Regions from separate parts of the Nonomuraea sp. B12E4 genome, predicted to be linked through region 1. Evidence: predicted binding sites of a transcription regulator. Region 1 holds the regulator's gene; each other region holds the start of a gene.
The links. Region 1 encodes HrcA, which represses chaperone genes, less so after heat shock. Its sites were predicted from a motif close to TTGGCACTCTCNNNNNGAGAGTGCCAA; they were not measured.

Region 1 (3,273 bases):
ACGCCCTCGACGTAGATCCGGCTCTCCTTGGCCACCCGTGCCCGCAGGCCCTCCACGGCGATCGACCCCGATGCGCTGCGCCGGGGTCCCGCGGGCGCCGCCGCCGGGCGTACCAGGGTCACGGGCTTGCCCTCCAGCAGGAAGGCGGCGGGCGCGAGCGGGAACAGGCGGCGGTTGCCGAACCGGTCCTCCAGCGTGACGGCCTCCTTGTCACAGCCCACCACCGCGCCGCAGAAGCCGCTGTCGGCGTCCTCCACGACCAGATCCTGCTCGGCGGGCACTTTCGGGATCTTGCCCTTGCCCGGCCGACGCCAATTCCCCGCCAGTACATCGCCCTCGTACACACGGGGACCGTAGCAAATCACCCGCCGACCGCAAGGCGCTTGCGGGAGCCGTTCCTGCGTACCAGGACGGCGATCGTGCCGCCGATCGCCACGAGCAGTCCGGCGCCCGGGATCAGGACCAGCGCCGCCAGCCCGCCGAAGACGCCGCCCAGGGCGGCGATCGCCTCGGGGCCGATGCCGTAACGCACATTGGCCTGCTCCTGGTTGGCGCACGTGAGCCGGTAGTCGCCCGCGGCGGGCGCGTTGATCACGAGGATCTGCTCCCACACGTTGCCGCCCTCGGTGAGGGTCTGGGTCCCGGTGGTCTTGGCGAGCCTGGCCTGGCCGGGGCCGCCGGAGATCGAGCACTCGTAGGTGACGGGCGTGTCGCTGGCGAGGTAGATCGCGGGCTTGTCCGCCGGGTCGATCGGCACCGTGACGGTCTCTCCGGAGGCGAACGCCCGGATCGGCGCCAGGCCGGTCACGCTGCCGGTGAACATGACCACGCCCACGACCGTGCACACGAGGGCGACACCCCAGACGAGTGCGATCCACCACAGGCGTGGCCTGACGGCTTTGGGGTCGATTCTTGGGGGAAATTGAGGTAGTTGGCCGTATTGTCCGTACTGAGGTTGCGGGCCGTACCGGGCCGGCGGACCGTATGGAGGCGCGTGCTGCGGGCCGAACTGAGGTTGCGGGCCGTGGCCCGGCTGGGACCCCGGTCGGGGGCCGTACCCGGGCTGGGATCCTGGTTGCGGGGCGTCGCCGGGTTCGGGCTGTTGCTGAGGAGGTTGCTGTTGACCGTGGTCGGGTCCCTGTCCGGGCGGCGGGCCGTACGACGGGGTCTGGGAATCGTCGGTCATGTGCGCAAGTGTGAGGCCTGTCGGTTCTGTGAAGCTAGAAGCAGGATGCCGACCTTGTGTTATCGCACCTTGTGAGTGAGAGCCGTACACTTGGCACTCGGGAACACCGAGTGCTAGTCGACTCGTTTTCCCGAAAGGGACAGAGGCTGGAGGTGAGCACGTGCTCGACGATCGGAAGCTGGCGGTGCTCCGCGCCATTGTCGAAGACTACGTGTCCACCAACGAACCGGTGGGCTCCAAGGCGCTCGCCGAGCGTCACAACCTGAAGGTTTCCCCCGCCACCGTCAGAAACGACATGGCCGCGCTGGAGGAGGAGGGTTACATCACCCAGCCGCACACCAGCGCCGGCCGGGTGCCGACCGACAAGGGCTATCGCCTGTTCGTCGACCGGCTCTCGCAGGTCAAGCCGCTGTCGGCGGCCGAGCGCAGGGCCATCGAGACGTTCCTCGCCGGCGCGGTCGACCTCGACGACGTGGTCACCCGCACGGTCCGGCTGCTCGCGCAGCTCACCAGGCAGGTGGCGGTCGTGCAGTATCCGACGCTCACGCGTTCGACGGTCAGGCACGTCGAGCTCGTGCCGCTCAACGACCGGCGGGTCATGCTCGTGCTGATCACCAACACCGGCCGGGTCGAGCAGCGCGTGATCGAGCTGCCCGAGGTGGTGGAGGACACCCGCATCGCCCACCTGCGCGCGGTGCTCAACGCCTGCCTCGACGGCTGCGGCCTCAGCAACGTGCCCGAGCTGGTCGCCGACCTGCCCGAGCGACTGCCCCTCGAAGACCGGCCCGTGGTGGCCACCATCCTGTCGGTGCTGCTGGAGACGCTGGTGGAGCGGCACGACGAGAAGATCGTCTTCGCCGGCGCGGCCAACCTGGCGGGCGCCGACTTCTCCACCGGACTGCGCGACGTGCTCGAGGCACTGGAGGAGCAGGTCGTGCTCATGCGGCTGCTCGGCGAGACTTCCACCGACACCCCGTCAGCGCTCACCGTGCGCATCGGCTCGGAAAACCCCTATCTGCGCGGCACGTCCATCGTCGCGACGGGATACGGTTCTGGCGACAACCAACTGGCCCGGCTGGGCGTACTGGGGCCCACCAGGATGGACTATCCCGTGACGATGGGCGCCGTGCGCGCGGTGGCACGATACGTCAGCCAGATCCTGGCTGCTTCATAAGAGGTCGATAAGTGGCAAACAGTGACTACTACGCCACCCTCGGGGTGCGCCGTGACGCCAGTCAGGACGAGATCAAGAAGGCCTATCGCCGACTCGCCCGCGAGCTGCACCCCGACGTGAACCCCGATCCCGAGACCCAGGAGCGGTTCAAGGAGATCACGCAGGCCTACGAGGTCCTGTCCGACTCCAACAAGCGCCAGATGTACGACCTGGGTGGCGACCCCTTCGGTGGCGCGGGAGCGGCCGCCGGCGCCGGCGGCTTCGGCGCGGGCTTCCCCTTCAGCGACATCATGGACGCCTTCTTCGGCACGGCGGGCGCCAGCCGAGGGCCGCGCTCGCGCGCCCGCAGGGGCCGCAACGCCACCATCCGGGTCGAGCTCGACCTGCGCGAGACGGCGTTCGGCACGACCCGCGAGCTGGTCGTCGACACGGCCGTGCTGTGCGAGGTCTGCCACGGCGCCGGCACCGCGCCCGGCACCCACCCCGACACGTGTGACATGTGCAACGGGCGCGGCGAGATCTCCCAGGTCACCCGCTCGTTCCTGGGCCAGGTCATGACCTCGCGGCCCTGCCCTCAGTGCGGCGGGTTCGGCAGCGTCATCCGCCACCCGTGCCAGGAGTGCTCCGGCGACGGCCGGGTGCGCACCCGCCGCACGATCAAGGTCCGCATCCCCGCGGGCGTCGAGGACGGCACCCACATCCAGCTCGCCGGCGAGGGTGAGGTCGGCCCCGGCGGCGGCCCGCCCGGAGACCTGTTCCTGGAGATCGTCGAGCGGCCCCACGAGATCTTCGAACGGCGCGGCGACGACCTCCACTGCACCGTCCAGCTCCCGATGACGGCCGCCGCGCTCGGCACCGTGCTGGCGGTGGAGACGCTCGACGGCTCCGAGGAGGTGGACGTCCGCCCGGGCAC
Region 2 (3,273 bases), on a different contig from region 1:
ATGAGCCCGGGAGCGCTGCGGGAAGATGAAGGGTTACGGCGTCTGGCGGACGCGGTAGCACAGGTAGGCCATGCCGCCGTCGAACCGGCGCTCCTCCAGCAGGTCGAGCTGGAGGCGGAGGCCGTCCTGGAAGAGCCGGTTGCCGCCGCCCACCACGATGGGCGCCACGAACAGCCGGCACTCGTCCACCAGCCCCGCGCGCATCGCGTGGGCGGCCAGGCGCGGCCCGCCGATGGTGAGGTCGCGGTCCGCCGTCGCCTTCAGCTTCCGGATCGCGTCGGGGTCGAAGTCGCGTGCGAGGCGGGTCCTGGTGGTGGGCGCCTGTGCCAGGGGCCGGGAGAACACGATCTTGTCCGCGGCCCGCCAGAGCATCGCGAAGTCCCGCATGGCTGCCGACTGGGCCGGGCCGGTGTCCATGGTCTCCGAGACCATCATCGACTCGTACATTGCTCTAACCGGTGTGCGAGCTGGGCCACCGCCACGACCACCACCAGGTCGAAGAACAGCTCCAGCCAGCTCGCATGACGCGCTTCCGCTCCACTCATGGCTAGCGAGGATAGGGCCCCACCGTCCTGACCTCTGCCGTGGGGCGGGCGATCGGTGGACTGCCGCGCGCCGGTCACCGATCTTGCGGGGGCGCGGGCGGTGCGGCGGGGACGACGCAGGACAGGGCGCCGCGCAGGACGGCGGCGAAGGAACCGGTGCTGCCGGGCTCGAGCCAGTGCCGCCCGGCCACGCGGATGGCGCCGGCGATCGCGGCGGCGGTGACGGCGGGGAACAGGTCGCGCGCGGGGTCGGTGCCGGTGCGAGCGGCGATCGCCTCGGCGAGCGGGCCCTCGGCCATGGTGAACGCCTTGAGCGCCTCGCCCGCCAGCTCGGGCGTCGACATGATCATGCTCAGTCCGGCCTTGTCGGGCTCGGGGTCGGTGTAGAGCTCGATCATCGCCGCGATGACGGCCTGGTCGAGTGGCTCGTCGGCGGGCCGGGCCCGCAGCGCCTGCCCCGCGCGCGCGGCCTGGTCGGCCTGGAAGGCGCAGATCGCCTCGGCCCTGCTGGAGAAGTAGTTGTTGTAGGTGCGTGCGGAGACGCCCGCGGCGGTGGCGATGTCGTGGACGCGGACGAGGGCCAGGCCGTGCGGGCCGTGCTCGATGGCCAGGCGGAGCGCGGCGTGGCCGATCGCTTCCCGGGTGGATTGCTTGTTGCGGGCCCGGAGGTCCATGACGTCGTCGTGCATGGACCCACTCTATCGGAGACTGCGCACCGCGCACTAGGTGCGCGTCACGCAACTTGTGTGTAGAGTGCGGCGTGACGCCTTGGCACTCACGACCGGAGAGTGCCAGCCACAGGGCGTGTGCCGGGACGGCGAGGTACGCCGGCGGGTCGTCCGCCTGCCCGCGGACCGTCCGTCGCGGGCGCCGTCCCGGCGAGCCCCCATCGAGAGCAGGAGCATTCATGGCTTCGAAAATGATCGCGTTCGACGAGGACGCCCGGCGCGGCCTTGAGCGCGGTATGAACCAGCTCGCCGACGCCGTCAAGGTGACCTTGGGCCCCAAGGGCCGCAACGTCGTGCTGGAGAAGAAGTGGGGCGCCCCCACGATCACCAACGACGGTGTCTCGATCGCCAAGGAGATCGAGCTCGAGGACCCTTGGGAGAAGATCGGCGCCGAGCTGGTCAAGGAAGTCGCCAAGAAGACCGACGACGTCGCCGGCGACGGCACCACCACCGCCACCGTGCTCGCCCAGGCGCTGGTGCGTGAGGGCCTGCGCAACGTGGCCGCCGGCGCCAACCCGATGGCTCTGAAGAAGGGCATCGAGGCCGCCGTCGAGCGGGTCAGTGAGGAGCTTTCCAAGCTGGCCAGGGACGTGGAGACCAAGGAGCAGATCGCCTCCACCGCCTCCATCTCCGCCGCCGACGCCGAGATCGGCTCGCTCATCGCCGAGGCGATGGACAAGGTCGGCCAGGAAGGCGTCATCACCGTCGAGGAGAGCAACACCTTCGGCCTGGAGCTCGAGCTCACCGAGGGCATGCGCTTCGACAAGGGCTACATCGCGCCGCTGTTCATCACCGACACCGACCGGCTCGAAGCGGTCCTGGACGAGCCGTACGTGCTGGTCGTGAGCGGCAAGATCTCCGCCAACAGGGACCTGATCCCGCTGCTGGACAAGGTCGTGCAGGGGGGCAGGCCGCTGCTGGTGATCGCCGAGGACGTCGAGGCCGAGGCCCTGGCGACGCTGGTGGTCAACAAGATGAAGGGCGTCCTGCGGTCGGTGGCCGTCAAGGCTCCGGGCTTCGGCGACCGCCGCAAGGCCATGCTCAACGACATCGCGATCCTGGCCGGTGGCCAGGTCATCGCCGAGGAGGTCGGCCTCAAGCTGGAGACCGCCACCCTCGACCTGCTGGGCCGCGCCCGCAAGGTGGTCGTGACCAAGGACGAGACCACGATCGTGGACGGCGCCGGTGACGCCGAGCAGATCTCCGGGCGGGTCAACGAGATCCGCGCCGAGATCGAGCGCACCGACTCCGACTACGACCGGGAGAAGCTCCAGGAGCGGCTGGCCAAGCTGGCCGGCGGCGTGGCCGTGATCAAGGCCGGCGCCGCGACCGAGGTGGAGCTGAAGGAGCGCAAGCACCGCATCGAGGACGCCGTGCGCAACGCGCAGGCGGCCGTCGAGGAGGGCATCGTCCCCGGTGGTGGCGTGGCGCTGCTGCAGGCCGGGGCCAAGGCGTTCGACAAGCTGGAGCTGTCGGGCGACGAGGCCACGGGCGCGGCGATCGTGAAGAAGGCTCTGGAGGAGCCGCTCAAGCAGATCGCCGTCAACGCCGGCCTCGAGGGTGGCGTCGTGGTGGAGCGGGTGCGCAACCTCACCCCGGGTGAGGGCCTGAATGCCGCTTCGGGCGAATATGTCAACATGTTCGACGCCGGCATCCTGGACCCGGCCAAGGTGACGCGTTCGGCGCTGCAGAACGCCGCGTCCATCGCGGCGCTGTTCCTCACCACCGAGGCCGTCATCGCCGAGAAGCCCGAGAAGACCCCTGCCGCTCCGGCCATGCCGGGCGGCGGCGACATGGACTTCTAGGCCGGCTCACCCAGTGGATCTCCCGCCCTGGGCCCGGGCGCATCGTGCCGTCCCGGGCCCCTGACCCGCGGGCAGGCGCTTGCCGTACGAAACGATTCCGTTGCGGGTGCGTCTCTCACGCCACCATGGAACTCTGGGCGCGAGGTTGCGTCCCATGAGCCGTCGGTGACCCAGTCGATGTGTCCGAACCCACGA
Region 3 (3,273 bases), on a different contig from region 1:
TCTCGGAGACGGCTTGATGCGCGCCTGCCTGAAGAAGGGTGGTGTGGTTGGAATTGTCCACCAAAAGCTCCTTCGCTCGCCGACGGTCTGCCGCGCAGCTTTGGGTAGGTCCGGTTTGCAGTTGAAAGAGCGAGAAAGCGGATAACCGCATTAGGGGGAGAACTCCCGCCCGCCCACCTTAGCCTTTCGATCAAGGTCCGGCAGGGGTGAAGTGAAAGATCGTGTTAACGGAGTAATGGCTGATTTGACGGTGTTCAAGCAGGTGGAGGAGCGTTACAGATAAGGACCGATGGTTTGTCCACTATCCGGGTCAGGATGATTACCGCGGAATTGTCGCCGTTCAGCCGGAGGTCCGTTCTGAGGCGTTCGATATCGACGGCCGAACCGCGCTTCTTGATGGTGACGTTGCCGACCTGTCGCCTGCGGAGCTCGGCGCGCAGCTTTTTCAGGGAGAACGGCATGGCGTCCGCTATTTCGTATCTCGCCGCCCACGGGGTGTCCACGGCGGTGTCACCGGTGATGTAGGCGATCATCGGATCCGGCAGGCGGCCGCCGACCAGTTCGGCCACCTCGCCGACGAGGTGCGCGCGGACGGCGGCGCCGTCGGGCTCGTAGAGGTAGCGCCCGACCGGGCCGGCCGGGGCCTCGGCGCCGGTGGCCGTGAGGGTGTGCCCGCCGGGCAGCAGAGTGGCTCGGCGGACGCCCGCCGGGCCCTTCCACAGGGTGGCCTCCTTGACCTCGCCCTTGAAGGACACCCACTCGGCCTCGGCGTCCCCGGGGATGAACTCGTACGGGATGCCGGGGGCGACCTTGAGGCAGGCCAGGCGGGCCCGGGCGAACAGGTCGAGCACGACGGGCCAGGGCGGGGAGTAGGCCATGGGGTCGAACGTCCGGCCCCTGCTCGTCCGCCGGGCCGGGTCGGCGAACAGGACGTCGTGCTCCTCCGGGCGGACGCTCGCCGCATCCGCCACGGACACGCCGGCGGGCAGGCCGAACGCCTCGGCGTTGGCCCTGGCCACGGCCGCGGTCAGCGGGTCGGTGTCCACGGCGGTCACGGTGCAGCCGGCGCGGGCCAGCGCCAGCAGGTCACCGCCGATGCCGCAGCAGGCGTCCACCACCCTGGGCCCGGGCCGGTCGGGCTCACGGGAGGTGTGCTCGTGCCAGGTGGCGATGCGGCGGGCGCGGTGGGCGGCGACCTCTGCCCGGGTGGCCTGCTCCAGGCCGTGGGGCGTGAAGTACATCCGGCCGGCGTCCGCGCCGAACTTGGCCCTGGCGCGGTCCCTGAGCCGCGCCTGGGTGAGGGCGGCGGAGGTGAGCGCGGCGTCATATGTCCTGCGGAGCCTCGTGGCGGCGGCGACCGGGTCGGCGGCGGTGAGCTCCCCGGCCTCGGCGAGCGCCCGTTGCCCGCGCGGGGTCAGCAGGTCGGCGAAGGCTTCGAGGTTCACGGATATTGACGTTATCGTCCTGGTAGAGCGCTCGAACCGGCGCGTCGTAAGGGAACGGGAGGCCGCCGGGAGCGGGGATCTCCGGTCTGATCGCTCACAGCAGACGCGTTCGTGTTGACTGTCAAGCCCCTCTTGCATATGTTTCCTGTTGGCACTCTCCCCTTGAGAGTGCCAACGTGCGACGAGGCAGGTCTGACACCCGCGACGGCAGGCCCAGCTGGTCGCCTCTTCTAGATCATTCAAATCTGAAGGGGAGGTCCGATCGTGACGACCGCCACCAAGGTTCCCGTTAAGCCGCTCGGCGACCGCATTGTGGTTCAGCCGCTTGAGGCCGAGCAGACCACCGCTTCCGGCCTGGTCATCCCGGACACCGCCAAGGAGAAGCCGCAGGAGGGCAAGGTCCTCGCGGTGGGCCCGGGCAACTGGGACGAGGACGGCGACAAGCGGATTCCGCTCGACGTCTCGGAGGGCGACATCGTCCTCTACAGCAAGTACGGCGGCACCGAGGTCAAGTACGGCGGCGAGGAGTACCTCGTGCTCTCCGCCCGCGACGTTCTCGCGATCATCGAGAAGTAAGTCGGATGTGTCGAGCCCCGGGCGCTCATGTGGGCGGCCGGGGCTTTCGACGCGAGGAGAGGACTTTCAGCTATGGCGAAGATCCTGGAGTTCAACGAGGACGCCCGCCGCGCGCTCGAGCGTGGCGTGAACGCCCTCGCGGACGCCGTGAAGGTTACCCTCGGCCCGCGTGGCCGCAACGTCGTCATCGACAAGAAGTTCGGTGCGCCGACGATCACGAACGATGGTGTGACCATCGCTCGTGAGATCGAGCTGGAGGAGCGCTACGAAAACCTCGGCGCCCAGCTCGCCAAGGAAGTTGCCACCAAGACCAACGACATCGCGGGCGACGGCACCACCACCGCGACCGTCCTGGCCCAGGCCATGGTCCGCGAGGGCCTGCGCAACGTGGCGGCCGGCGCCTCGCCGCTGTCGCTGAAGCGCGGCATCGACAAGGTCGCCAAGGAGATCAGCGACAAGCTGCTCGCCTCCGCCCGCACGGTCGAGGACAAGAAGGAGATCGCGAACGTCGCGACGATCTCCGCGCAGGACGCGCAGATCGGCGACCTGATCGCCGAGGCGTTCGACAAGGTGGGCAAGGACGGTGTGCTCACCGTCGAAGAGTCCAACGCCATGGGCATGGAGCTCGAGTTCACCGAGGGCATGCAGTTCGACAAGGGTTACCTGTCGGCCTACATGGTGACCGACCCCGAGCGGATGGAGTCGGTGCTCGAGGACGCCTACATCCTGCTCACCCAGGGCAAGATCGCCTCCATCGCGGACTTCCTGCCGCTGCTGGAGAAGATCGCCCAGACCAAGAAGCCCCTGGTCGTGGTGGCCGAGGACGTCGAGGGCGAGGCCCTGGCCGTGCTGGTCACCAACAAGATCCGCGGCACGTTCACCTCCGTGGCCGTCAAGGCCCCGGGCTTCGGCGACCGCCGCAAGGCGATGCTGCAGGACATGGCCATCCTCACCGGCGGCCAGGTCGTCAGCGAGGAGGTCGGCCTCAAGCTGGAGCACGTCGGTCTCGAAGTGCTCGGCACGGCCCGCCGCATCGTGGTCACCAAGGACAACACGACCATCGTCGACGGCGCCGGCGACGCGCAGGCCATCGAGGACCGGGTCAAGGAGATCAAGATTGCCATCGAGCAGTCCGACTCCGACTGGGACCGCGAGAAGCTGCAGGAGCGCCTGGCCAAGCTGGCCGGCGGTGTGTGCGTGCTGCGTGTCGGCGCCGCCACCGAGGTGGAGCTGAAGGAGAAGAAGCACCGCC

Region 2: a site for HrcA is predicted at 1,314-1,340, ahead of groL (chaperonin GroEL). Genes of this name have one in related genera too.
Region 3: a site for HrcA is predicted at 1,594-1,620, ahead of groES (co-chaperone GroES). Genes of this name have one in related genera too.

Annotation. Positions count from the first base shown of each region.
Region 1 is NZ_JBDPME010000002.1:28,759-32,031, forward strand. It holds gene ABGB18_RS05925 (DUF3097 domain-containing protein) at 1-344, opposite strand, end outside; gene ABGB18_RS05930 (hypothetical protein) at 362-847, opposite strand; gene hrcA (heat-inducible transcriptional repressor HrcA) at 1,347-2,360, shown strand; gene dnaJ (molecular chaperone DnaJ) at 2,372-3,273, shown strand, end outside.
Region 2 is NZ_JBDPME010000038.1:32,896-36,168, forward strand. It holds gene ABGB18_RS44400 (dihydrofolate reductase family protein) at 34-447, opposite strand; gene ABGB18_RS44405 (low temperature requirement protein A) at 432-545, opposite strand; gene ABGB18_RS44410 (TetR/AcrR family transcriptional regulator) at 620-1,234, opposite strand; gene groL (chaperonin GroEL) at 1,453-3,078, shown strand.
Region 3 is NZ_JBDPME010000027.1:52,987-56,259, forward strand. It holds gene ABGB18_RS39465 (methyltransferase domain-containing protein) at 255-1,445, opposite strand; gene groES (co-chaperone GroES) at 1,707-2,021, shown strand; gene groL (chaperonin GroEL) at 2,094-3,273, shown strand, end outside.